Regions from separate parts of the Frigoribacterium sp. 2355 genome, predicted to be linked through region 1. Evidence: predicted binding sites of a transcription regulator. Region 1 holds the regulator's gene; each other region holds the start of a gene.
The links. The regulator HrcA, encoded in region 1, represses chaperone genes, less so after heat shock. The targets are predictions, from matches to a motif close to TTNGCACTCGNNNNNNNCGAGTGCNAA.

Region 1 (6,777 bases):
CCGAGTACCGGGCTCGCGTCGGCCACGGCGACGCCCGCTTCGCCGCGGCCTGGATCGCCACCATGACCTGGCAGATCCAGGAGCGCAGCGGCATCCGCGTCCGGGTCGACAGCGTGCCGCCGGCCGACGAGAGCGAGTACACGCCCGTCCAGTTCGACGAGCACGGGCAGCCGGTCGACGCCGCCGAGTGGGCGACCGCGCGTGACGAGTCGCGCTACTCGCCCGACGGCACGCCCTTCCTCACGGCGGGCACGACGGCCACGCTCAGCATCGAGGCCTACGGGCGCACGGTCGAGGCCCCGGTGCGCGTCGTCTACGTGATCGACGAACCGAAGCGCAAGGGTTTCGCGTACGGAACCCTCGACGGCCACCCCGAGAGCGGCGAAGAGTCCTGGATCGTCGACCAGACCGACGACGGTTCGGTCTGGCTCTCCATCCGGTCGTTCTCGAAGCCGTCGAGCGCGAAGTGGCGTCTCGTGGCACCGTTCCTGCGACGCACGCAGGCGCAGTACACGAAGCGGTACCTGCGGGCACTGAGCCTCAACGAGAAGGGCGAGCAGACCGACGAGGTCGTCGTCGTCGAGGACACCGAGGCCGGCGTCGGCGACCCCCGCGGTGACGAGCGCCCCCCGACCGGCCCGCGCGGCGACGCCGCGGGAACCGGCGCCTGACGGTGCCCGGAGCCCTTCCCCTCGGCGATCCCGCCCCCGTCGACGGACGCCTGCCCGAGACCGTCGCCGTCGGCGCGGACGACCGCAACTTCGGGGTCTACCTGCACGTCCCGTTCTGCCGCGTGCGCTGCGGGTACTGCGACTTCAACACCTACACGGGCGACGAGCTGCGTGGCGCTCGTCGTGACGACTACGCCGGGCAGGCCGTCACCGAGATCGAGCTCGGGGGCCGGGTGCTGCGCGAGGCGGGCCTCCCGCCGCGCCGCGCCTCCTCGGTGTTCTTCGGCGGAGGCACCCCGACGATGCTGCCCTCGGGCGACCTCACGTCGATGCTCCACGCGATGGTCGACACCTGGGGTCTCGAGCCCGGCGCCGAGGTGACGACCGAGGCGAACCCCGACTCGGTCGACGCCGCGTACCTGCAGCAGCTCGCCGACGCCGGCTTCACGCGCGTCAGCTTCGGCATGCAGTCGGCCGTCCCGAGCGTGCTCGCCACCCTCGAGCGCACGCACGACCCCGAGCGCATCCCGTTCGTGGTGCGCTGGGCCCGTGACGCCGGGCTCGACGTCAGCCTCGACCTCATCTACGGCACGCCCGGCGAGACCCTCGACGACTGGAGGCGTTCCCTGGACGTCGCCCTCGAGCAGGAGCCCGACCACCTCTCCGCGTACTCGCTGATCGTCGAGGACGGCACGAAGCTCGCCCGCCAGATCAAGCGGGGCGAGGTCCCGATGCCCGACGACGACACCGCGGCCGACATGTACGAGATCGCGGACGACCGGCTCGCCGGCGCGGGCTACGACTGGTACGAGGTCAGCAACTGGTCGCGTGGCGTCGAGCACCGTTCCCGCCACAACCTGGCGTACTGGCAGGGCCACGACTGGTGGGGCGTCGGCCCGGGCGCGCACAGTCACGTCGGTGGCGTCCGCTGGTGGAACGTCAAGCACCCCGCCGCCTACCAGCAGCGCATGGCCGCGGGCGAGTCGCCGGCCGCCGGGCGCGAGACCCTCGACCACGAGACCCGTCGGGTCGAGCGCGTCCTGCTCGGGGTGCGCATCCGAGAAGGGCTGCCCACCTCCGAGCTCGACGACGACGGACGCCGGGCCGTCGGTGGCCTCATCGCCGACGGCTGGGTCGAGGGGCGTCCGGCCCTGCAGGGTCGCGTCGTGCTCACGCGCGAGGGGCGGCTCATGGCCGACGCCGTCGTGCGGCGTCTGCTGCCCGACTGAGCGTCCCGATCGTCCTGATCGCCGCGGCGCCCCACGGTGGCGACCAGGAGGCGCGGGCCCGGAACGCAGGAGGCGCGGCTCCCGGGGGGAGTCGCGCCTCGCGTGGTGCCCGTCCGGGCCGGTCGACCGTCTACTTGACGAACTCGATGGTCAGCGGGTACTTGTACCACTCGCCCTTGTTGGCCGCGACGGCGGCGATGATCGAGAAGATGATCACGAGGATGCCGGCGACGAGGGCGAGCACCCCTCCGATGACGATGATCGACAGGATCGCCGAGATCACGTAGACGATGGCCATCGTGATCTGGAAGTTCAGCGCGGTCCTGGTGTGCTCCCGGATGAACGGGCCGCGGTCCTTCAACACGAGGTAGCCGACGAGGGCGGGGACGAACGCGAAGAGGATCCCGCCGAGGTGGATGAGCGTCGACCAGAGCTTCTCGTCCTCGGGGCGCATCGGCTGGACGGGCTGCGGCTGGTAGCCGGGCTGCTGGCCGAAGCCGGGGCCGGACTGCTGGCCCTGGCCGGGCTGACCCTGGCCGGGCAGACCCTGCCCGTACGGCTGGCCGGGCTGACCGTTCTGGCCGGGCTGGCCGTTCTGCGGGCCGTTCGGCTGGGCGGGAGGGTTCTCGGTCATGGCTGCACCTGTTCGTGAGTGTCCTGCGGATGTCCCCGCCACCCTAGGGCAGCCGGGTGCGGCCCGAGTAGGCCTCGCGACGGAGGTGTCGTACGATTGGCAGTCCGGCACGTCGAGTGCCAGGCCCGGTCGCCCGGCGTGCGGACGACGCGGGGGACGTCGAGCGAAGAGAGGTGCGTCATGGTCTCCGAACGCGGTCTCGAAGTGCTTCGCGTCATCGTGCACGACTACGTCGCGTCCCGCGAGCCGGTCGGGTCGAAGTCCATCGTCGAGCGACACCAGTTCGGCGTCTCGGCGGCGACCATCCGCAACGACATGGCGCTGCTCGAAGAAGAAGAGCTCATCGCGGCACCGCACACCTCGTCGGGACGCGTGCCGACCGACAAGGGCTACCGGCTCTTCGTCAACCAGCTCGCCGACCTGCGCCCGCTCAGCGCGGCCCAGCGGCAGGCCATCGAGACGTTCCTGGGCGACTCCACCGACCTCGACGAGGTGCTCGGTCGGACGGTCCGGCTCCTGTCGCAACTCACCAACCAGGTGGCCCTGGTGCAGTACCCCACCTTCTCCCGGGCCCGCGTGCGTCACGTCGAGCTGGTCAGCCTGGGCGACGGTCGCGTCATGACGGTGCTGATCACCGACAGCGGCCAGGTCGAGCAGCGGGTCGTCGACATCCGCACCGCCGTCGACGAGTCCTTCCTGTCCGAGTTGCGGGCCGCCATCAACGCCGCGGTCGGCGGTCGGCCCCTGGGTGAGGCCTCCACCGCCCTCACCGACCTGCCGGCGCGGTTCCGTCCCGACCTCGCGGCGGTCGTCGGCGTGGTCGTCGCGAGTCTCACCGAGCAAATCGCCGCCGGACGTCAGGACCGCCTCGTCATGGCCGGTGCGGCGAACCTGGTGCGCACGGGCGACGACTTCAGCGGCGACCTCTTCCCCGTGCTCGAGGCGATCGAAGAGCAGGTGGCCCTCTTGCGGCTCTTCGGCGAGATGCAACTCGACGCCGTCGACGTGGCCGCGAGCATCGGCCGCGAGAACGCGTCGTTCGGGTTGTCCCAGGCGTCCGTGCTGGCCAGCGGGTACTCGACGCAGGGCAGCGAGATCGCGAGGCTCGGCGTGCTCGGGCCCATGCGCATGGACTACTCGACCAACATGGCGGCGGTCCGTGCCGTCGCGCGGTACCTGTCGTCGCTGCTCACCGAGCGGTAGCCGACCACCACGGCCCCGGCCGTGCCACGACCCCCATCCCCGTCCCGGTCCGCCGGGCCCGGCCCCGCCGGGAAGACCACCACACCACACCAGAGGCAGACGAGAACCAGTGGCAGATCATTACGACGTCCTCGGAGTCGACCGTCAGGCGACCCCGGAAGAGATCAAGAAGGCGTACCGCAAGCTCGCCCGCGAGCTTCACCCCGACGTCAATCCCAGCCCCGACGCGTCCGAACGGTTCAAGGACGTCACGCACGCCTACGACGTGCTCAGCGACCCGCAGCAGCGCGAACGCTACGACCTCGGCCCCCAGCCCGGCTTCGGTGGCGGCGGCGGAGGCGGGGCCGCCGGCTTCGGCGACATCTTCGACGCGTTCTTCGGCGGCGGTGGCCAGGGCCAGCGTCAGGGTCCGCGGTCCCGGCGGGAACGCGGGCAGGACGCGCTCCTGCGCCTCGAGGTCGACCTCGAGGACATCGTCTTCGGCACGCAGCGCGACATCGAGGTCGACACGGCCGTCCTCTGCGACACGTGCAGCGGCTCGTGCTGCGCACCCGGCACCTCGCCCCAGACCTGCGACATCTGCGGGGGCTCCGGACAGATCCAGCGCACCGTGCGCTCGCTGCTCGGCAACGTCATGACGTCGAGCCCGTGCGGGACCTGCCGTGGTTACGGCACCGTCATCCCCAATCCCTGCCCCACGTGCCAGGGCCAGGGTCGCGTCCGGGCCCGACGTTCGATCCCCATCGACATCCCCGCGGGCGTCGACACCGGACTCCGGCTCCAGCTGCCCGGTCAGGGCGAGGTCGGCCAGGCCGGTGGCCCGAACGGCGACCTGTACCTCGAGGTCAAGGTGCGTCACCACGACACCTACAGCCGCAACGGCGACGACCTGCTGGCCACGCTCGAGGTGCAGATGGCCGACGCCATCCTCGGCACGTCGACGACGCTCACCGGGCTCGACGGCGAGATCGAGGTCGAGATCAAGCCCGGCACCCAGAGCGCCGACATCCTCACCGTGAAGGACCGCGGCATCACCAGACTGCGCGGCACGGGTCGCGGCGACCTCAAGATCGGCGTCCAGGTGGTCACCCCGACCAAGCTCAGCCACAAGGAGCGCGAGCTGATCGAGAAGTTCGCCTCGGGTCGCCGCTCCCCGGCGCCCGAGCTGTCGCACTTCCAGCAGGGTCTCTTCGGCAAGTTGCGCGACCGCTTCCTGAACTTCTGATCGTGGCGCACTTCTACCTGGTCGACGAGCTGGTCGCCGCCGAGGTCGGCTCGAGCGTCGAGCTGACCGGTTCCGAGGCCCGACACGCGGTCACGGTCAGCCGGGTGCGGGTGGGCGAGCCGCTGACCCTCGGCAACGGACGGGGGCTGGTGGTCCAGGGCGAGGTGTCCGAGGCGGCCCCCGAACGGCTGGTGCTGCTCGCGACCCGGGTCGTCCGGCACGAACCGCCGACGACGCGGCTGGTCCTCGCCCAGGCGCTGGCCAAGGGCGACCGCGACGAACTCGCCGTGCAGGCCGCGACCGAGCTCGGCGTCGACGAGATCGTCCCGTGGGCCGCGGCGCGCAGCATCTCCCGCTGGGAGGGCCCCAAGGTCGCCAAGGGCCTCACCCGCTGGTCGTCGATCGTGCGCGAGGCGACCAAGCAGTCGATCCGTCCCTGGTCGCCCGAGGTCTCGGGGCTCGCGACGACGCGGCAGCTGGCCGAGCGCGCCTCCCGCGATCTCGTCCTCGTGCTCGAGCCGTCGGCCGAGCAGGCGCTCACGGCGGTCGACCTGACCGCAGGAGGCGCGGTGCCCGACCGCGTCGTCGTGGTCGTCGGTCCCGAGGGCGGGGTGTCGCCCGCCGAGCTGCACCAGCTCGCCGAGGCGGGTGCCCGCGCGGTGCGCCTCGGGGACGCCGTCCTGCGGACCTCCACGGCCGGTCCCGCCGCGCTGTCCGTGCTGAGCGCGCGACTCGGTCGCTGGTGACCTCGACGCCCCCCGGGGCCGTGTCGGCGGTCGTCGCTACGATGGGCAGCATGTCCGAGACCTCCGACGAGCCCACCGTCTTCAGCCGCATCGTCGCGCGCGAGATCCCCGCCGACATCGTCTTCGAGAGCGACGCGGTCATCGCCTTCCGCGACATCGCGCCCCGGGCGCCGGTCCACCTGCTCGTGGTGCCCAAGACCCAGGCGTACCGCGACGTCGTCGAACTCGCCGCGGGCGACCCGGCATTGCTCGCCGAACTGGTGGCGACCGCGTCCCGGCTCGCGGCCGACCCGGCAGCGTTCGGGGAACACTCCGGGTCCGAGTTCCGTTTGATCTTCAACACCGGCGCATCCGCCGGGCAGACCGTGTTCCACGTGCACGCCCATGTGCTCGGTGGACCCCTGGAGGAAGGCACCCTTGCCCACTAGCGACACGAACGCCACCGGCCCCTCGACACCGACGACGGGTGACGACGTCCGTCGCGTCGACGTGACCGTCGACGGCGTCGCCATGGTCCAGCTCCTGGGCCCGCAAGACCGCCTGCTGCGTGCGGTCGAGAAGCAGTACCCCGACGTCCGCGTGCTCGTCCGCGGCAACGAGGTCACCCTCGAGGGGCCCTCGTCGGCCGTCGGCAGGGCCGAGGGCCTCGTCGACGAGCTCGTCTCGATGGTCCGCGGCGGTCACGACCTCGGCCCGGCCGACGTCGCGACGTCGGCCCGTCTGCTCGACTCGGGGCAGGGCAGCCCGTCCGAGGTCTTCGGGCAGCCGATCGTCACCAGCCGCGGCAAGGGGGTCCGGGCGAAGACTCGGGGCCAGAAGGACTACGTCGACGCGATCGACCAGCACACCATCACCTTCGGCATCGGCCCGGCCGGCACCGGCAAGACCTACCTGGCGATGGCCAAGGCCGTCCAGGCGTTGCAGCGCCGCGAGGTCCAGCGCATCATCCTGACGCGCCCCGCGGTCGAGGCCGGCGAGCGGTTGGGCTTCCTCCCCGGCACGCTGACCGACAAGATCGATCCGTACCTCCGGCCGCTCTACGACGCCCTGAACGAGATGATGGACCCCG
Region 2 (6,777 bases), on a different contig from region 1:
CGCAGGCCACGAACGCGGCCGACGACCAGCTGTCCGACGGACGGCAGAGCGGAGACAAGCGATGAGCACGGCACAGGACGGCGCGGGCGCCACCACCGCGGCCAAGCACCCGGGCACCGAGAAGTTCGCGGGCGTCGAGCCGGTGATGAACGCGACGGACCTCGTCGCGGGCTACCTGCCCGGCGTCAACATCCTCAACGGGTGCGACCTCGTCTGCTACCCCGGCGAACTGATCGGCATCATCGGCCCGAACGGCGCCGGCAAGTCGACGCTTCTCAAGGCGCTCTTCGGCCAGGTCAAGATCCACTCGGGATCGGTCACGCTCGGCGGCACCGACATCACGAACCTCAAGGCCAACAAGCTGGTCGAGGCGGGCGTCGGCTTCGTCCCGCAGACCAACAACGTGTTCCCCTCGCTCACCATCGAGGAGAACCTGCAGATGGGCATGTTCCTGCGGCCCAAGAAGTTCGCCGAACGCCTCGAGGTCATCTACGACCTGTTCCCGGTGCTCGCCGACCGTCGCGGCCAGCGTGCCGGCTCGCTCTCGGGCGGCGAACGGCAGTCCGTCGCCATGGCCAGGGCCCTGATGATGGACCCGAAGGTGCTGCTGCTCGACGAGCCGTCCGCCGGCCTGTCGCCCGTGCGCCAGGACGAGACGTTCATCCGCACCCGCCGCATCAACAAGGCGGGCGTCTCGGTGATCATGGTCGAACAGAACGCCCGCCGCTGCCTGCAGATCTGCGACCGCGGCTACGTCCTCGACCAGGGCCGCAACGCCTACTCGGGCACCGGCCGCGAGCTGGCCGACGACCCCAAGGTCATCGAGCTCTACCTCGGCACCCTGGCGAAGGACGTCGACGCGTCCTGACGCCCCCGGTGGCGCCCTGAGGCCCCGATCACGCCCCGGCGTGGTCGGGGCCTCGTGCGTGCGTCCGGCACCGGGCGCCGGCGTCGGGCGCCGGCGTCGGGCGCCGGCGTCGGGCGCCGGCGTCGGGCGCCGGCGTCGGGCGCCGGCGTCGGGGACGCGGGTGCTGCGCGCCGCCTTTCGTGCAGCGCACCCGGTCTCGACGCGGTGCGGTGCACGAAACGCGGTGCGGAGGGAGTGCGACGCCACGCCCGGTGGGCCAGGGGACGAGGAGGCGCGGCCCCGGAGGGCGCGGACGTCGCGACCGTCCTGCGGCCCGCCTCCGCGCCTCCCCGGCACGCAGAAGGGCCTTGGCGCCGGGACGTGCCGTCGTGCACACCGCGTTTCGTGCAGCGCACCCCGTCTCGACGCGGTGCGGTGCACGAAACGCGGTGTGACGAGGTGTGGGGCGGGGCGGACAGGTGCGGGGCCGGGGCCGGGGCCGAGACCCGACACGGCACCTCCTCGGCACGCCGAAGGGCCCGGCACGATGACTCGCGCCGGGCCCTGGGTGGTGCGAGGTGCCGTTATTCGACCTTGCCCTCGATGCCGGTCTGGTAGACGGGCTTGTTGTCGGCGTCGAACGTGTAGACGCCGATCGAGGCGGACGACGGGTCGTTGTTGTCGTTGAACGCTCCGATGCCCGAGGGGCCGGTGTAGTGGATGTCGTCACCGGCGTCGAGCGCGGTCTTGCAGTCCGCGTACGTCGTGCACTCGGTGCCGCCGTCCGCTCCGGAGACCGCGGCCATGTTGGCCTGGATCGTCCCGGCGTCGGTGCCGCCACCGGCCTGTGCCGCGAGAGCGGTCAGGATGACGGCGTCGTACGACTCGGCCGCGTACGAGAAGTCGGCCAGGTCGCCGCCCTCGCTCGCCTTGTAGCCGGCCACGAGCTTCGACTTGAAGTCGGCGCTCGCGTCGGCACCGGGGATCGTGCCCTTGGCGCCCGCGAGGGTGCCGGGCTCGAAGTCGGCGCTGTAGTCGGCCGTGTTGCCGTCGGACATGTAGACCTTGCTCATGTCCCAGCCCTGGCTCTTCAGCTCGGGCACGATCGACTTGGTCTCGTCGAAGGCCAGGATGACGATCGCGTCGGGCTCGGCGGCGATGGCCGCCGACACCTCGGACGAGAAGGTGGTCTGACCGGGAGGGAACTCTTCGCCCTTGCCGGTGCCGCCGTAGACGACGGTGCCGCCCGAGCTCTCGATCGACTTCTGCGTCGAGTCGCGCAGACCCGTGCCGTAGGTGTCGTTGAAGACGAGGAACGCGACGTTGGCGTTGCCGTCGGCCGTGATCTGCTGGCCGAGCGCCGAGCCCTGCACCGAGTCCGGCGGAGCGGTGCGGTAGTAGTAGGACGAGTAGCCGCTGAGCGAGCTCGCCGTGTTGGCGGGCGAGATCTCGATGATGCAGTTGCTGGTGAGCTGGTCGACCACGTTGAGCGTGACGCTCGACGACTCGGCACCGAGCACGACGGGCACCTTGGCGTCGATCAGCTGCGTCGCGGCGTTGCTCGACACGGTCATGTCGTTGCTGTCGCCCGAGTCGGTGCTGGTCGAGATCTCGGCCGGCTGGTCGAGCACGCCGCCGGCGGCGTTGATGTCGCTGATGGCCAGGTTGGCGCCCGCGATGGCGGGCGGGCCGAGGTAGGCCAGGGTTCCGGTCAGCGGCAGCATGGTGCCGATCGCGAAGGGATCGGTGCTGGGCGTCCCGACCTCGCACTTGGCGGCGGGATCGGCCTTGGCCGACGACGACGACGAGGCGTCGTCAGAGGGAGATGCCGTCGAACAGGCAGCGAGCAGCACGGAGGCTGCGCCGGCGAGAGCCAGTGCTCGGAGGGCGGTGCTGGATCGGATCATCCGTGGAACCCTTTCGTGGACAGCGGCAGTGCAGCCCGACCGGTGGCGGTCGAACCTGCCGCGATTGGTCCGAAACTAGGGGTCGAATGTTTCTGGCGTGTGTTCTCGACGTCAAAGTGACGTTTCGTTAGCCATTCGTGACTTTGCGAGGGATGGTCGCTTCTAGGCGGTCGGGGCCACGGCGAGGGGCCGGCGTGATCGTCGCCCCGCACGGACCATGTCGACGGTCAGCACGATCGACGCGACCCAGACGATGGCGAAGCCGACCCACCGCGCGGTCGACATGTGCTCGCCGAGCACGACGACACCCACGACGAACTGCAGCACGGGAGCGACGTACTGGGTCAACCCCACGGTCGTCAGGGGCAACCGACGCGTCGCCGAGGCGAAGAGCAGCAGGGGCACGGCCGTGATCACGCCCGTGCCGATCGTGGCGAGGGTGTGCCCGACGCTCACGGTGCCGAGCACGACGCCGCCGCCGAGGCCCGTCACGTGCAGCACGATCAGGGTCACGGCCGCGAAGGGGGCGATCCAGAGGGTCTCGAGCGTGAGCCCGCCGACCGCGTCGACCCGACCGCCGACCTGCTTCTTGACCAGGCCGTAGAGCCCGAACGAGAACGCGAGGACGAGCGAGATGAACGGCGGCCGGCCCGCCCCGACGGCGATCACGAGGACGGCGACGGCGCTCAGCCCGACGGCCACCCACTGGGTCGTGCGGAGACGCTCGCGCAGCACGACCACGCCGAGCAGGACGGTGACGATCGGGTTGATGAAGTACCCGAGCGCCGCCTCGACCACGTGCCCGCTGAGCGTCGCCGAGATGAAGACCGTCCAGTTCACGACGATGAATGCGCCGGCCACCCCCATGGTGGCCACCAGGCGCGGCTGTCGCAGCAGGGCCAGGAACGAGCGCAGCGCCCCCGTCACGACGAGCAGCACCGCGCAGAAGACGAGCGAGAAGAGCACCCGCCAGGCGACGATCTCGAACGGGCCGGCCGGGGCCAGCAGCAGGAAGTACACCGGCAGGACGCCCCAGAGCCCGTAGGCCCCCAGGGCGTAGGCGAGGCCCGCCCCGCCGGCCCCGTCGACGCCGAGCCCCGAGGTCGGGGCGGAGGGGGACGAGGAGGCGCGGGTCGAGGTCACCAGGCGACTCTAGGTGGCTGCGCCCGCCGCCGGAACGGCCACTCCTGCCACCGTGGATCGATCGACGGACGACGACGCCTGGGGACGGACCATCGTCGGCCGGCATGGTGCCGACACGGCGAAGGCCCCTGCCGGAGCAGGGGCCTTCGGGACGGCGACCGGGGTCGCGGAGCACGGCCGGAGCCGTGCCGTGGTGCTAGCGGACGATGACCGCCAGGACGTCGCGAGCCGAGAGCACGAGGAGGTCTTCTCCGCCGTACTTCACCTCGGTTCCGCCGTACTTGCTGTAGATGACCTTGTCGCCGGTGGCGACGTCGAGCGGCACGCGGTTGCCGTTGTCGTCGATGCGGCCCGGGCCGACCGCCACCACTTCACCCTCTTGGGGCTTCTCCTTGGCGGTGTCGGGGATCACGAGACCCGAAGCAGTGGTCTGCTCGGCTTCGACCTGACGAATGACGATGCGATCTTCGAGCGGCTTGATGCTGACCGACACGGGTGACCTCTTCTTTCTCGGTGCTACGAAAACATGGGGGCTGGCACTTGCCGGGGGCGAGTGCCAGAACAACTGTAGGACGAGACTGGCACTCGGTCAATCCGAGTGCCAACGCGTCTGCCCGCGTGCGTCACACTGGACGACATGGATTCCTCCGAGCTGCTCGAAGTCCTCTCGCCTGAGGGGCTGCGGCTGCTCGACTCGCTGCCGGCGGGCGGCGCCTCCGGTGACGACGTCGTCGGCACGGTGGCCGCGTTGCGCAAGCAAGGCCATTCCCCCGCCCTCGTGTCGGCGGTGCTCACGCAGGCCCGGCTCCGCGGCCGGGCGGTGGCCAAGTTCGGCGAGTTCGCGAGCCGCATGCTGTTCACCGAGGCGGGCCTCGAACAGGCCACGCGCCTCCCGGTCGCCGCCCGCCACGCCGGACGCTACGCTGCGGCGGGGATCGGCAGCGTCGCCGACCTGGGCTGCGGCATCGGGGGCGACGCCCTGGCCTTCGCCGCACTCGACCTCGACGTGCTCGCCGTCGACCGCGACGAGGTGACCGCGGCCGTCGCCTCGTACAACCTCGCGCCGTGGCCGTCGTCACGGGTCGAACAGGGGGACGCCGCCACGACCGACCTCGCAGGCGTCGAGGGGGTCTTCCTCGACCCGGCGCGACGGACGTCCGGCCACACCGCCACCAAGCGCCTCGCCGATCCGGCCGACTGGTCCCCCGGCCTCGACGTCGCCTTCGGCTTCGCCGACCGCCTGCCCACCGGGGTCAAGCTCGGTCCGGGCGTCGACCGCGAGCTGCTGCCGACGGACGCCGAATGCCAGTGGATCTCGGTCGACCGCGACGTGGTCGAGGTGGGCGTGTGGTTCGGGCCGCTCGCGCGGCCGGGAGTGGGCCGGTCCGCCCTGGTGATCGGCGCCTCCGGGGCGTCGGAGCTGACGGCCGCCGCCGACTCGGACGACGTCGACCCGGGCGACCTCGGCGAGTACCTCTACGAACCGGACGGCGCCGTGATCCGGGCACGCCTCATCGGCGACCTGGCCCGCTCGATCGACGCCCGGATGATCAGTCGCGACATCGCCTGGTTGACGACGGAGGCGCGGGTCGAGACCCCCTTCGCACAGGGATTCCGCGTGCTCGAGACGTTCCCGCTCGACGAGCGGACGCTGAAGCGCGAGCTGCGGGCCCGGGGCATCGGGCGACTCGAGATCAAGAAGCGCGGAGTCGACGTCGACCCCGCGACGTTCCGCAAGCGACTCTCGTTGCAGGGGACCGGGTCGGCGACCCTCGTCCTCACCCGGGTCGCGGGGCGGCACACCGCCCTGCTCTGCGAGCGCCTGGTCTGACGCCGGGCGGGACGCGAGAGCGGCGGGTCTCGCTGCTGCCCGACCCCTGCCGTCGCGCCCTCGTGGTGACGCGCGAGTGGGCAGGAGACGCTTCTCGCCCCTGCGGCGACGCCTCCTGCCCACTCGTGCCCCACCGAGGTGGGGCCGGGCTCAGTACCCGCCGTAGTAGTCGGAACCCGACGAGAAGCCGGCGATGAAGAGGCCGAAGGCGATCCAGCCGATCACGATGAGCACGACGCCGGCGTAGCCGACGATGAGCCCGGTGAGCCAGAACCCCCTCGCGTGACGCTCACGCGACATGCCCAGGTGCCCGAGCACGATGCCCGCGATGGACGCCACGATCGAGAGCCCGAAGGTGAAGGGCGCGAGCACGAGACCGGCGATCGAGCCGATCATCGCCAGGAGGCTGAGGAGGCGCGGGGGCTGTGCGGCGCCGGCCGAGGCGTACGGCGGGTAGGGCGAGCCGTAGGCCTGCTGGCCGTACGCTCCGCCGGGCTGGCCCTGCTGGCCGTACGCTCCGCCGGGCTGGCCCTGCTGGCCGTAGGGCTGCTGACCGTACTGTCCGACGGGCTGGCCCTGCTGGCCGTAGGGCTGCTGACCGTACTGACCGACGGGCTGACCCTGCTGGCCGAACGGCTGCTGACCGTACGGCGCACCGGACTGCCCGGAGGGCTGCTGCCCCTGGGGCTGTTGGCCGTAGCCCTGAGGCTGGCCGTACCCCGACTGCTGGCCCTGAGGCTGGCCTTGGCCCGAGGTCTGCCCCTGTGGCTGCCCGTAGCCAGGTCGCTGACCCTGAGACTGCTGGCCGTACCCCGACTGCTGGCCGTGCCCCGGCTGCTGGACGTACCCGGGCTGCTGCCCGTAGCCCTGCGGCCGGTTCTGAGCCTGCTGCCCGTAGCCCTGCTGACCGTACCCCGCCGGCGGCTGTGCACCCGGCTGGCCGTAGGGCGGCCGGGGCGGCTGAGGAGCACCCGGCGGGACCTGACCCGGTCGGGACTGCGGCGCCGGGGCGCCCTGGGGTGCCCCGTACGGCGCCGACCCCGTCGGCG
Region 3 (6,777 bases), on a different contig from region 1:
ACCCGTAACCTTCCGATTACAAGTCGGATGCGCTACCAATTGCGCCAGGCCGGCGAGGCTCGCCCATCTTACCCAGCCCGCGCCTCCTCACCCGGCGTGGTGCATGCGGTCGGTGCAGGATTGGCGTTCCGAGGCCGAGAAGTGGTGAAGTAGAGGCAGCGCACCGCGCCCGCCGGACGCACCGACCTGAGGAGCCCCCTTGTCCACGATCTTGACCGCGCTCGGTTCGCTCGCCATGCTCTTCGTCAGCTTCGCCCTGTTCGCCTACTCGTTCGGCTCGGGCGAGCCCAACGCCTTCGTCTTCTTCGGGGGCATCGTCCTGATGACCGGGTCGTTCTGGCTGCCCATCACGGTGATCGGCAACAGCCACAAGACCTGGTGACCGGCGCGGCACCCGCGACCGGGTGCCGCCGAGGGCGGTCGACCCGCTACGGCGTGCTGACGAACTGCTCGGGGTCGAGCAGCTTGCGAGGCTTGGCGTCGTCACCGTCGCGTCCGCCCACGTAGAGCCAGCCCAGCAACTGCTCGCCCTCACGCAGGCCGTGTGCAGCCGCCACCTCGGGAGCCCGGGTCAGGACGCCCGTGCGCCAGAACACGCCCCAGCCCTCGTCGTCGAGCACGAGGGACAGCAGGTGCGCGACGCCCGAGGCGACCGATTCCTGCTCCCAGTAGGGCACCTTGCGGCTGTCGCGGGGCGAGACGACCACCGCGACGATCAGCGGCGCCCGCAGCGCCTTCTGCGTGAGCTTGTCGCGGGCGTGGCCCTCGGCCCCACCCGCGTCGGCCAGAGACCGACCCACGACGAGCCGGTCGTCCCCGCGGAACTCGATCAGGCGCCAGGGCCTCAGCTCGGAGTGGTCCGCCACCGTCGCCGCCGACCGCACCGCGTCGAGCAACTGCTCGTGCGTCGGCGCGACGTCGGTGACCTTCGACCGCGACCGACGACGCCGGGCGGCGTCGGCGACGGCGCTCACTACTCGGCGGCCTTGAAGTCGAGCGAGATGCTGTTCATGCAGTAACGGTCGCCGGTCGGCGTGCCGAAACCGTCGGGGAACACGTGGCCGAGGTGCGAACCGCAGTTCGCGCACCGGACCTCGGTGCGGGTCATGCCGAGCGAGTTGTCCTCGATCAGCTGGACCGCGTCCGGGTTCACCGACTCGTAGAAGCTGGGCCAGCCGCAGCCACTGTCGAACTTGGTGCCGCTCTTGAACAGTTCGGCGCTGCACGCCGCACAGGCGTAGACGCCGGCACGGCTCTCGTCGAGCAGCTCACCCGTCCACGGGCGCTCGGTGGCGGCCTCCCGCAGGACGGAGTACTGCTCGGCGTCGAGCTCTTCGCGCCACTGCTCGTCGGTCTTCTCGATCTTGTACGCCACGATGATCTCCTTGCTTGTCGGGACTCCTCATTCAACACGGTCGACCGGTGCACGATTCCCCGGCCCCCACCGGGCTGTCAGACTCCTGTTCGTGCGCACCTCCGACCGCTTCCTGGCCGCGGCCCTCGCCTTCGACCGCGAGGGGTCGCCGTCGCAGGCAGAACTCGCGCAGGGCGTCGCGGGTGATCCGGCGGCGCTCGCCGTCGTCGATCGAGCCGAGGAGGCGCGGCGCCAGCCCGTCCTCGTCCTCGCGGTCTGCCGGTGGCTGGGTGCGCCGCACGGCCCCTGGTCGGTGCTGCGGCCCTGGCTGCTCGCCCGCTCCGACGACGTCGTGGCCGAACTCGGCCGACGGCTCACCCAGACCAACGACGTGCGCCGCTGCGCGCCGCTGTCGATCGCGCTGGCCCGCGTGCCGGGCCCGATCGCCCTGATCGAGGTCGGCGCCTCGGCCGGGCTCTGCCTCGGTGTCGACCGCTACGGCTACCGCTCGGGTGACCGGAGCTGGGGCGATCCGTCGAGCACGGTGCAGCTCGGGATCGACGTCGTCGTCGAGGGCGCGGCCCGGTCCGAGGCGGAGCTGCCGACGGCCCCGCTTCCCGAGATCGTCTGGCGGGCGGGGATCGACCTCGACCCGGTCGACGTCCGCGACCCCGACCAGGTCGCCTGGCTCGCGACGCTGCTGCCCCCCGAGCGCGCCGATCGGCGGGACCTGCTGGGGCGGGCCGTCGCGCTCGCCCGCACCGCGCCTCCTCGTCTCGTGGCGGCGGACGCCGTCGACGGTCTCGCCCCGCTCGCGGCCGAGGCCCCGACGGGCGTCACGCTCGTCGTCGTCTCGACGGGCACGCTCGTCTACCTGCCGGGTCGCCGACGTCAGGCCTTCGTCGACGAGGTCGGCCGGCTGGGCGCGCGGTGGATCTCGTACGAACGACGAGACCTGCTGAGCGACGTGGTCGCCGAGGTGCCGACGGGGGTGTCTCCCGACGACGCGTTCGCGGCCCTCGCCCTCGACGGCCGGGTGCTGGGCGTGGGGGACGCCCACGGCACGCGGCTGCACCTCACTGCCTTACCGCGGGTCGGGAGCTCGCGACACCCGGCGGTTCCCCGAGCGGGTGGACGGGTTGTCGGACCACGCCCCCGGCCTCCGCGATCGGTCGGGGCGCCGCCCATAGGATGACCCGGAACCCAGGGGAGGGCCTCGACGATGGACGAGAAGGCGACAGGTGACGACGTGCGCTCGAGCGCGTTGTCCGAGCTCGACCGTGCCGTCCTGGACTTCGAGCAGCACGCCCCGGCCGCCGCCGGTGCCCGGGAGGCCGCCGTCCGTCGCGAGTTCGGCCTCGGGATCGTCCGCTACCAGCAACTGCTCAACTCGCTCATAGACCGACCCGCTGCACTGGCCTACGCACCCATGCTCGTCGGCCGCCTGCAGCGCCTGCGAGTCGCCCGCCGCGACGCCCGATCGACCCGTTCGTTCGGTCCGACCCGCTGACCCACGAGAGACCACGCATGCCGAAATTCGACCGAGACCGGTTCGACGACGTCCCCGCCGACCTCGACCGGGTCGGAGCCCACCGGGCCGAGAAGCGCCCCGGCAGCGGCTGGATCGCCTTCGCCTGGGCCGCGCTGGCCGTCGGCGTCCTGGTCGGTGCCGGCGTGGTCTACCTCGGCGTCGCGAACAACAGCTTCCAGTTCGTCAACCCCTCGTCGTCGAGCACCGCCGAGGCCGGGGCTCCCGAGAGCGACACGCCGACCCCGACGGCCACGCCGTCGGTCACCCCCCTCACCGACCCCTCACAGGTCGACCCCTCGGTGACGACCATCACCGTCCTGAACGGCACCGCCACGGCCGGGCTCGCGGGTTCGGCCTCCGAGCGGCTCGAGACCGCCGGCTGGGTCGTCGGCACCCAGGGCAACGCCAGCGAGCGCGTCGCGACGTCGACCGTCTACTACTCGGCGGCCGTCGACGAGGCCGTGGCGCTCGGGCTCGCCCAGCAGCTCGGCATCTCGGACGTCGAGCTCACCGAGGCGTTCCCCGGGGCAGCGGTCACCGTCGTCCTCGGGGCCGACTACAGCGCCTGAAGGCGCCGCTCCCGCGGCATCGATCCGAGGAGGCGCGGGTCCCGTCGGGCCCTCACCGCACCTCCCGTGTTACGCCCACGTTTAATAACCGGTGAAATCCTCGTTTTCTGCGGGTGTTTCTGGGTCGGGGCGCGCTTTTCCGCTTTTCCCGTGGTTACCATCTGGAATTGGTCGCCCCTCACGGCTCGCCGACCTGGTGTTCTGCACGAGTGACGCTGTCCCGTCCGGGTTCGCAGGTCGCTGCGTCGACGACCCGGCCCTGCAGCACCGCACGCGCCGTACCACCACAGCAAAAGGGGAGCGACACCATGGCAAACGGGACCGTGAAATGGTTCAACGCGGAGAAGGGCTACGGCTTCATCACCGTCGAGGGTGACGGCCAGGACGTCTTCGTGCACTACTCGGCCATCGACATGAGCGGGTACAAGGTGCTCGAAGAGGGCCAGGCCGTCGTGTTCGAGGTCGGCACGGGCGACAAGGGGCCGCAGGCGGAGTCCGTCCGGCTCGCCTGAGGCCCGCCGGAGCGCCTCGCCGCGCCCACTCCCACGTCGCACGCCGTCACGGTCCACCGTGGCGGCGTGCTCGTGCGTCCGGGCCCCGTCACGTCACTTGCACTCTCATCGGGCGAGTGCCAGAATCGTTGCTGGCACTCGCGACACGTGAGTGCCAATGCTTCTGCTTCATGACGTCCGGGAGGGACGAAAAACACACATGGCTAAGATCATTGCTTTTGACGAAGAGGCCCGTCGTGGCCTCGAGCGTGGCCTGAACATCCTGGCCGACGCGGTGAAGGTCACGCTCGGCCCGCGTGGTCGCAACGTCGTGCTCGAGAAGAAGTGGGGCGCCCCCACCATCACGAACGACGGCGTCTCCATCGCCAAAGAGATCGAGCTCGACGACCCCTTCGAGAAGATCGGTGCCGAGCTCGTCAAAGAGGTCGCGAAGAAGACCGACGACGTCGCCGGTGACGGCACGACCACCGCGACGGTGCTGGCCCAGGCCCTCGTCCGCGAAGGTCTGCGCAACGTCGCGGCCGGTGCCGACCCCATCTCGCTGAAGCGCGGCATCGAGAAGGCCGCCCAGGCCGTCTCCGACCAGCTGCTCGCCGACGCGAAGGACATCGAGACCAAAGAGCAGATCGCTGCCACGGCCTCGATCTCGGCCGCCGACCCCACCATCGGTGCGCTCATCGCCGAGGCGATCGACAAGGTCGGCAAAGAGGGCGTCGTCACCGTCGAGGAGAGCAACACCTTCGGCACCGAGCTCGAGCTCACCGAGGGCATGCGCTTCGACAAGGGCTACCTGTCGCAGTACTTCGTCACCGACCCCGAGCGTCAGGAGGCCGTCTTCGAAGACGCCTACGTGCTCATCGTCAACTCGAAGATCTCGAACATCAAGGACCTGCTGCCGATCGTCGACAAGGTGATCCAGTCGGGCAAGCAGCTGCTGATCATCGCGGAGGACGTCGACGGTGAGGCCCTGGCCACGCTCGTCGTGAACAAGATCCGCGGCATCTTCAAGTCGGTCGCCGTCAAGGCCCCCGGCTTCGGTGACCGTCGCAAGGCTCAGCTCCAGGACATCGCCATCCTCACCGGTGGTCAGGTCATCGCCGAAGAGGTCGGTCTCAAGCTCGAGAACGCGACGCTCGACCTGCTCGGCCGTGCCCGCAAGGTCATCATCACCAAGGACGAGACGACCATCGTCGAGGGTGCCGGCGACGACGAGCAGATCGCCGGCCGCGTCCGTCAGATCCGCAGCGAGATCGAGGCGACCGACAGCGACTACGACCGTGAGAAGCTCCAGGAGCGCCTCGCGAAGCTCGCCGGTGGCGTCGCCGTCATCAAGGCGGGTGCCGCGACCGAGGTCGAGCTGAAAGAGCGCAAGCACCGCATCGAGGACGCCGTGCGCAACGCGAAGGCCGCCGTCGAAGAGGGCATCGTCGCCGGTGGTGGCGTCGCCCTCATCCAGGCCGGCAAGACCGCTCTGGCCAACCTGCAGCTCGAGGGCGACGAGGCGACGGGTGCGAACATCGTCCGCGTCGCGATCGACGCTCCCCTGAAGCAGATCGCCTTCAACGCCGGCATGGAGCCCGGCGTCGTGGCCGACAAGGTCCGCGGGCTCGACATCGGTTGGGGCCTCAACGCCGCGACCGGCGAGTACGTCGACATGCTGGCCGCCGGCATCATCGACCCCGCCAAGGTCACGCGCTCGGCTCTGCAGAACGCCGCGTCGATCGCCGGTCTGTTCCTCACGACCGAGGCCGTCGTCGCCGACAAGCCCGAGAAGAACCCGGCCCCGGCCGGCGACCCCTCGGGTGGCATGGACTTCTAGTCCGCAGCCGCGCGGCTCACGCCGCGCACTCGCTCAAGGGCGGTTCCCCTCCGGGGGAGCCGCCCTTCGGCGTCGCCGGGGGAGAGGCGCGCCTCGTGCTCGGTGGTTCGGCCGCTTCCGCGTCCGTGGAACACGCCAGGAGGTGGTCGCGACGCCACGAGAAAACATGGTGCAGTGCCCACGTCGTGGCGTCGTGTCCAGGGCGCGGGGTGCGGGCCGTGCCGGTCGGGCTAGGCGGTCACGCCGGCGGGCTCGGCCGCGATGACGGCGTCGGCGGGCATCAGCGGCAGGGCGACACGGAAGGTGGCTCCACCGCCGGCGGTGTCGTCGACGTCCACCGAGCCGCCGTGGGCCGCGACGATGCCCGAGACGATGGCCAGGCCGAGGCCGCTGCCACCGGTGTCGCGCGTGCGGGACGAGTCGGCACGCCAGAACCGCTGGAAGATCTTCTCGCGGATCTGCGGCGGGATGCCCTCGCCGTGGTCGACGATGGCGACGGTGGCCACACCGCGTCCGGGGTCGGACTGCACCACGAGTTCGATCGGGCTGTCCGGCTCGGTGAACCGCATGGCGTTGCCCATCAGGTTGGTGATCACCTGACGGATCTTGTTCTCTTCGCCGTGCACGATGGCCGGGGCCTCGAACCTCTGCACCTCGTCCTGCAGCTGGGCGGCCGTCGCCGTGTCGCCGTTGCGGACGGCCCGAGCCCTCAGGCTGCGGAGGCGCGCGAGGGTCGCGCCCGCGAACGAGATCGGGCTCGTCGCGCCGACGGCTGCGCCCGTGAGCGCCGTGCCCGTCGCGGGGGTGTTCGCGGCGAGCGAGGCCGTTTCGGGGGAACGTCCGTCGGCCGGGGTCTCGTCGCCGTCGGCGGGGGTGGGCGACGGCGCGAGGACGGGCTCGAGCACGATCACGTCGATGTCGCGATCGGGGTTCGACGCCATGGTGTCGAGGGCCGAGTCGCGGGCGAGCTGGACGAGGTCGACGGGGCCGAG

Region 2: groES (co-chaperone GroES) is a predicted target of HrcA. The motif match lies at 4,476-4,502, and genes of this name have one in related genera.
Region 3: groL (chaperonin GroEL) is a predicted target of HrcA. The motif match lies at 4,098-4,124, and genes of this name have one in related genera.

What each region holds. Positions count from the first base shown of each region.
Region 1 is NZ_JBSSDL010000001.1:409,145-415,921, reverse strand. Features, by position in the region: gene ACVJ1F_RS01965 (DUF1990 family protein) at 1-671, shown strand, start outside; gene hemW (radical SAM family heme chaperone HemW) at 674-1,900, shown strand; gene ACVJ1F_RS01955 (DUF4870 domain-containing protein) at 2,031-2,534, opposite strand; gene hrcA (heat-inducible transcriptional repressor HrcA) at 2,715-3,737, shown strand; gene dnaJ (molecular chaperone DnaJ) at 3,847-4,962, shown strand; gene ACVJ1F_RS01940 (16S rRNA (uracil(1498)-N(3))-methyltransferase) at 4,965-5,708, shown strand; gene ACVJ1F_RS01935 (histidine triad nucleotide-binding protein) at 5,759-6,136, shown strand; gene ACVJ1F_RS01930 (PhoH family protein) at 6,126-6,777, shown strand, end outside.
Region 2 is NZ_JBSSDL010000006.1:145,965-152,741, reverse strand. Features, by position in the region: gene ACVJ1F_RS09620 (ABC transporter ATP-binding protein) at 1-65, shown strand, start outside; gene ACVJ1F_RS09615 (ABC transporter ATP-binding protein) at 146-868, shown strand; gene ACVJ1F_RS09610 (ABC transporter substrate-binding protein) at 1,432-2,754, opposite strand; gene rarD (EamA family transporter RarD) at 2,917-3,897, opposite strand; gene groES (co-chaperone GroES) at 4,094-4,390, opposite strand; gene ACVJ1F_RS09595 (THUMP-like domain-containing protein) at 4,535-5,728, shown strand; gene ACVJ1F_RS09590 (DUF4190 domain-containing protein) at 5,879-6,777, opposite strand, start outside.
Region 3 is NZ_JBSSDL010000010.1:43,243-50,019, forward strand. Features, by position in the region: tRNA gene ACVJ1F_RS11990 (tRNA-Thr) at 1-54, opposite strand, end outside; gene ACVJ1F_RS11995 (hypothetical protein) at 200-382, shown strand; gene ACVJ1F_RS12000 (nitroreductase family protein) at 429-974, opposite strand; gene msrB (peptide-methionine (R)-S-oxide reductase MsrB) at 974-1,375, opposite strand; gene ACVJ1F_RS12010 (DUF2332 family protein) at 1,467-2,549, shown strand; gene ACVJ1F_RS12015 (DUF3263 domain-containing protein) at 2,577-2,864, shown strand; gene ACVJ1F_RS12020 (LytR C-terminal domain-containing protein) at 2,882-3,454, shown strand; gene ACVJ1F_RS12025 (cold-shock protein) at 3,763-3,966, shown strand; gene groL (chaperonin GroEL) at 4,166-5,785, shown strand; gene ACVJ1F_RS12035 (sensor histidine kinase) at 6,016-6,777, opposite strand, start outside.